2 regions of the Methyloceanibacter stevinii genome follow, and region 1 is predicted to be linked to the other one. Evidence: predicted binding sites of a transcription regulator. Region 1 holds the regulator's gene; the other holds the start of a gene.
What was found. The regulator PhoB, encoded in region 1, activates phosphate uptake and scavenging genes when phosphate is short. The targets are predictions, from matches to a motif close to TGTCATNNANCTGTCAT.

Region 1 (3,196 bases):
GGTCGAGCAGCCCGCCGAGCCGAAGGAGACGGGCGACGCCGCTTCTTCCGCACTTGGCGAGCTGAAGATGAAGGCGACGGACGTCAACCTGTGGTATGGCGACAAGCAGGCGCTGTTCGACGTCAACCTCGAGATCTTCAGTCAGTCGGTGACGGCCCTGATCGGTCCCTCCGGTTGCGGCAAATCCACGTTCCTGCGCTGCCTCAACCGCATGAACGATGTGATCGATATCTGTAAGGTAAAGGGTGATATTCGCCTCGACGGCGAAGACATCTATGCCCCCGAGGTCGATCCGGTGCAGCTTCGCGCCCGCGTCGGCATGGTGTTCCAGAAGCCGAACCCGTTCCCCAAGTCCATCTACGAGAACGTGGCCTACGCGCCGCGTTTGCACGGCCTTTGTGCCACCAAGGCTCAAATGGATGAGGTCGTCGAGACCAGCCTCATCAAGGCGGGCCTTTGGGAAGAAGTGAAGGATCGGCTCGATGCGCCGGGTACCGGCCTTTCGGGCGGTCAGCAGCAGCGTCTCTGCATCGCCCGGGCCATCTCGGTGAACCCGGAAGTCCTTTTGATGGACGAGCCTTGCTCTGCGCTCGATCCCATTGCGACGGCGACCATCGAAACACTCATGGATGAGCTCAAAGAGAATCTCTGCATCGCGATCGTGACCCACTCGATGCAGCAGGCCGCACGTGTGTCCCAGCGTACGGCGTTCTTCCATCTCGGCAAGCTCGTCGAGGTGAATGACACGTCGACGATCTTCACCAACCCGTCCGATCAGCGTACCCAAGACTACGTCACTGGTCGCTTCGGTTGATATCGGCGCTCAGGAGTCCCGCCCCCCATGGAACAACAGAACGAACATACAGTCCGGTCCTACGAGGAGGAACTATCGCTCCTCAACAACAAGATCGCCAAGATGGGCGGCCTTGCGGAGAAGGTTCTCGGACAATCCTTTGAGGCTCTGGATCGCCGCGATCCGGACCTTGCCGCCAACACGATCGGCGAGGACGAGGAGATCGATCAGCTTCAGCGCGAGATCGAAGAGCAGGCGGTCATCATGATCGCCCGGCGGCAGCCGATGGCCTACGATCTCCGCCAGATCATGGCAGCCTTGCGGATTTCAACGGATCTCGAGCGGATTGGCGACCTTGGCAAGAACATCGCCAAGCGCGCCGTCGCGGTCGTGACGGAGCAGCAGCCGAAGCAGTTGATGCTGGGCCTGAAGCACATGGGCGAGCTGTCGCTCAGCCAGCTCAAGGACGTGCTTGATGCTTTCATCGAGCGCGATGCCGAACGGGCGCTGAACGTCTGGTACAAGGACGAAGAGATCGACTCGATGTACAACTCGCTGTTCCGCGAGCTCCTCACCTACATGATGGAAGATCCGCGGAATATCGGCCTATGCACGCATCTGCTTTTCGGTGCGAAGAACATCGAACGGGTCGGCGACCATGCGACCAATATCGCCGAGACGGTATACTATCTCGTGCATGGCCGGCCGATCACGGATCAGCGTCCGAAAGGCGATACGACCAGTTCGACGGCCTATACGTCGTTGAGAAGCTCGTCCTTCTAACTGGGGGATGTCCGTGATGAACGCGGGAGCAAAGGTACTGGTTGTCGAGGATGAAGAGCCGCTGGCTCTTCTCCTTCGGTACAATCTGGAGGCCGAAGGCTTTGCCGTCGATGTGGTGCATCGCGGCGACGAGGCCGAAGTCGCAATTGCGGAAAATTCGCCGGACTTGATCGTGCTCGATTGGATGCTGCCGGGCCTGTCTGGGCTCGAGCTGTGCCGGCGGTTGCGTACGGGCAAGGAGTCGCGGACGATACCGATCATCCTGTTGACGGCGCGGAGCGAAGAGAACGACCGCATTCGGGGTTTGACGACGGGCGCGGACGACTACGTGGTGAAGCCCTTCTCCCTGCCCGAGCTGATGGCACGGGTGCGGGCAATTCTCCGCCGCACCAACCCGGAGCGCATCGCCTCCGTGCTGACGGTGGGAGATATCGAGCTCGATCGCGACTCCCATCGTGTCACGCGCAACGGCCGCCAGGTTCACCTCGGGCCGACGGAGTTCCGGCTCTTGGAGTTTCTGATGCAGAGCCCCGGCCGCGTCTTCAGCCGTGCACAGCTCCTCGATGGGGTCTGGGGGCGGAACGTCTATGTCGACGAACGCACGGTGGATGTGCATATCGGCCGTTTGCGCAAGGCCATGATGCGCGGCAGCGAACGCGACCCGGTTCGCACCGTGCGCGGCGCCGGCTACGCGTTTTCCGACAAGCTGGAAGAGACGGCCTAGGTCCGCTCGGGAAGTCAGCCAACCAAGAAAAAAGGCGCCGGTTCCCCGGCGCCTTCAATCGTATCTCAGACAGAGATTGCTCTCGGAAGAGTGATTCAGCCAGTGGCTGAGCGCTTCTCCCGCCGCCGCGCTTGAACCGGCTGAAACGCCATGCGGGCATGATGCTCGCAATAGGGCGAGGTGCCGGTCTTCTTGCGTCCACAAAAGTGAAACCCTTCTTCGGTCGGGTCGCCGATCGGCCATTTGCACATCGACTCCTTCAACGTGAGGATGGTGGCGCGCTCATGCAGCGGGATCACCAGTTCCTCGACGGGAGCCGGCGCCGGAGCCGCCTCGTATTCTTCTTCATAGGTCGGCTTCAGCGCGACGTTGCCGCGCGTGCCGAAAGTGATGGACGGCGCTCTGTTTTGCCGTGGCGCCTGGGTGCGTCTCGGCCGGGGAACGCTGGACCGGGAACTGGTCGCGCGTCCCGACAGTCCGAGCCGATGCACCTTGCCGATAACCGCGTTACGGGTCACTCCGCCTAAGCGTCCCGCAATCTGGCTCGCGCTCAGTCCTTCGGACCAAAGCTTCTTCAGCAGTTCAACTCTTTCGTCAGTCCAAGCCATAATTTCGGCCTCCTCAGTTTGGACTCAGATTCCACCCGTCGTTAGCGACGGCATTTTTTTTCGCAATACTCGGATTTACTGCTGAGAAATGATCGCTCGGGAGTCCACCATGCCTACGACATCTGGTAGCCGAACGATTATTACCCTACTAAGGCCGGTAGGAACCGACAAGCGTCCGCCACGCTTGTGTGCCTCGTTTTCCACCGGAACCATTGGATTCTGCCATCACTCCGCGCTGAGCACAAACCCGAGGCTGAATAGAAGCGTGGAGAACCGTTGGATAAGCGG
Region 2 (3,196 bases), on a different contig from region 1:
TCCGCATCGGCAAGGACGATCAGTTCATGCAGCTCTATTCGGCGCGGGCGGCCGCGCGCGCCGGCACCTTTGGCACGGTGATGACGGCGAACTGGGAACAGAACCCGGTCTACGAGCATCCGGCCGGTTCGCTGGTGCGTCTGCGCCTCGGCGCCACCGACACCACGCGCTTCTATCCGCTCACCTTCGAAGGCGGGGAGGGACGCATTATCGGCGCCGACGGCCATCCTCTGCGTCAAGACTTGCCTTGGCCGACCGGGGAAACGCCGATCCTGGTCGCACCGGGCCAACGGCTCGACGTGGCGCTGCGGATGCCGGACACCGAAGGCGAGGAGATCGTGGTGACCTACCGGTCCCTCCAGAAGACCCGCAAGCTGGCAACGCTGCGCGCGACGGGATCAAGTCTTGGCCGCTCGCTCGAAGAGTTGAAGCCGCTGCCGCCCAACGACGTCCCGGACTTCGATCCAAAGGGGCTGGAAGTGGTGGAGATGGTTTTCGGCTGGTCGCCCGACGGGCTGAAGCCTAATAACGGCTTCTGCGGTTCGTTCGGCTACACGTTCTGGTCCATCGACCGCAAGCCTTGGCCGGGCGACGCGGCCAAGGGGGTAGCGCCGGTCGCGGACCTGAAGCTCGGCAAGGCCTATGTGCTTCGCTTACGCAATTCGAGCCCGAACCGGCACCCGATCCATCTCCACGGACAGGTGTTCCGCCCCTTGCGTTCGAACAAGCGCGCGCTGCCGTCCAATTGGACCGACACGGTCGTCCTCGACAAGGAAGAGACCATCGACATCGGCTTCGTGGCCGACAACCCGGGCGACTGGGCCTTTCATTGCCACGTGATCGAGCACCAGAAATCCGGCCTCGCGGGCTTCATCCGCGTGAGCTGAGAACCTGGGCGGCGTTCGCTTCTCCGTAAGTCTTCCTAGTAGATCTTCGGCACGTAGAGCTCGGGCGACAGTGTCTTGCGGTCATAGTCGGGGCTGAAGACACGGTCCGGCAGCTCGATCTTGTCGTAGGGCACGTCCTCATAAGGAATCTTCGACAGAAGGTGCTCGATGCAATTGAGCCGTTCGCGCTTCTTGTCGTTGCCTTCCACGATGTACCAGGGCGCTTCGGGGATGCTCGTGCGTGTGAACATCTCTTCCTTGGCCTTGGTGTACTGCTCCCAGCGGACGCGCGACTGCAGGTCCATCGGCGACAGCTTCCATTGCTTCATGGGATCGTGGATGCGGATCATGAACCGCAGCTGCTGTTCCTCGTCGGTGATTGAGAGCCAGTACTTCAACACGATGATGCCGTTGCGCACGAGCATGCGTTCGAATTCCGGTACGTCCTGAAAGAACCGTTCGACCTGGTTCTCGCTCGCGAACCCCATGACGCGCTCGACGCCGGCCCGGTTGTACCAGGAGCGGTCAAAGAGAACGATCTCGCCGCCAGAGGGCAAGTGCGGGACATAGCGTTGGAAGTACCACTGCGTCAGTTCGCGCTCGGATGGCTTCTGCAAAGCGACCACTCTGGCGGTGCGGGGATTGAGCCGCTGCGTGATGCGTTTGATGACGCCGCCCTTGCCGGCGGAGTCGCGGCCCTCGAAAATGATCAGGACCTTGGAACCGGTCGCCTCGACCCAGCTCTGCATCTTGATGAGCTCGGACTGCAGACGCAGGAGATTCTTCAGATAGATGCGCCGGTCGAGGGCGTCTGGGTGGGCCTCTTTGTAGATCTCCCGCAGCTCCTCGCTCAGCATCGGCTCGGAGAGTTCGGCTTCAAGGGTCTCGTCGAGAGTCTCTTCAAGCTCTGACTCAACCCAGTCCTTTATGTTCTTTCGGCCCGTCTCATTCGGATCGTCGGTCATCGGAGATCTCTCGTTGTTCGTCGTCTATGTGGGGTCGTCGGCTCAGCGGCAACTCTCGCCAGCGAGATTAAAACTTTTGTGTCAGCGGCAACACTTCTCCGAACCGGAACCCGACAAAGTCGACCGTCCGATGACATTGGGGGAACTTGAGGGTGCTTGCGTGCCCTGTTCGAGTGCTTGCGGCCTCCGTAGAATGCATGAATGCGCATCCGGGCTCTCGCGATCAGTGTCGGACTTGCTCCTCTCCTTGCTCTTGGCGCGCCGGTGTCCAAGGCGTTAGCCGGCGCGTGCGACCTGCCGGCTGGCGAAACGGTGGCCGTATCGTCGGTTGTCGACGGGGAGACGCTGGAGCTCGAGGATGGCCGCGCGGTGCGGCTGCTGGGGGGTGCTGGCGCCGGCGCGCGCGGCGTGGACTGGGATCGGTCCGAACCGTGGCCCTTCGCGGCGCAGGCTCGGCAGGCGCTTCGCCAGTTGGTGCAAGGCGCTTCGGTCAGCCTGCATTTCGATGCGCGGCAGGAGGACCGGTACGGGCGTCTGCTGGCGCAGGTCTTCCTTACCCGCGACGCCGAGCCGGTTTGGGTGCAAGAGGAACTGGTCGCGAAAGGTCTCGCCCGCGTGGCGGCGCAGCCCGACATGGCCGCCTGCCTCGAGCCGCTCCTCGCCGCGGAGGCTGAGGCGCGGGAAGGAAGGCGCGGGGTCTGGCGTTCTCTGACCTATCAGGTCCGCGATGCGCACGATCCCAAGTCGCTCGGCTACCGGCGTCACACCTACCAGCTCGTCGAGGGCAAGGTGCATGGCATCGGCGAGGGGAAGACACGCGTCTACATCAATTTCGCCGAAGACTGGCGGGAGGATTTCACCGTGGTCATCAAGCGCAAGCGGCTTCCGGTTCTGGAGGCCGCGGGCCTCGACCTGTTGAGCTTGCCGGGCCGGCGCGTGCGCGTGCGGGGCTGGGTCGAGTGGTGGAACGGCCCCATGATCGAGATTTCACATCCGGAAGAAATCGAAACCCTGGAGACTTCGTCCGGCGCGGGCTGAAACCTGGCTTCAGCGTCGGGCACGAGGCGCCCCAAATGAAAAGGCCGGGCGCGAGGCCCGGCCTTGTCTCAATCTTGGCAAGGGGAAGCTTGCCTTAAGCGGCGGCTTTCCCGGCCTCCGCGGCCTCCGCGGCGGCCTTGATCGTGCGCGCCGACTTCGCGAGGATGTCGTCGATCTTGGCGACGGCGCTTTCCTCGTCCAGCTTCTCGACGGCGGCCAGTTCGCGCGCCATACGGTCGAGCGCAGCTTCATAGAGCTGACGCTCGGAGTAGGACTGCTCCGGCTGAGCCTCGGACCGGTACAGGT

Region 2: a site for PhoB is predicted at 1,972-1,988, ahead of ppk2 (polyphosphate kinase 2). Genes of this name have one in related genera too.

The regions. Positions count from the first base shown of each region.
Region 1 is NZ_LPWE01000001.1:94,212-97,407, reverse strand. It holds gene pstB (phosphate ABC transporter ATP-binding protein PstB) at 68-814, shown strand; gene phoU (phosphate signaling complex protein PhoU) at 842-1,576, shown strand; gene phoB (phosphate regulon transcriptional regulator PhoB) at 1,593-2,300, shown strand; gene AUC70_RS00500 (GcrA family cell cycle regulator) at 2,396-2,908, opposite strand.
Region 2 is NZ_LPWE01000005.1:81,902-85,097, forward strand. It holds gene AUC70_RS03650 (multicopper oxidase family protein) at 1-887, shown strand, start outside; gene ppk2 (polyphosphate kinase 2) at 923-1,852, opposite strand; gene AUC70_RS03660 (thermonuclease family protein) at 2,054-2,890, shown strand; gene AUC70_RS03665 (CarD family transcriptional regulator) at 2,985-3,196, opposite strand, start outside.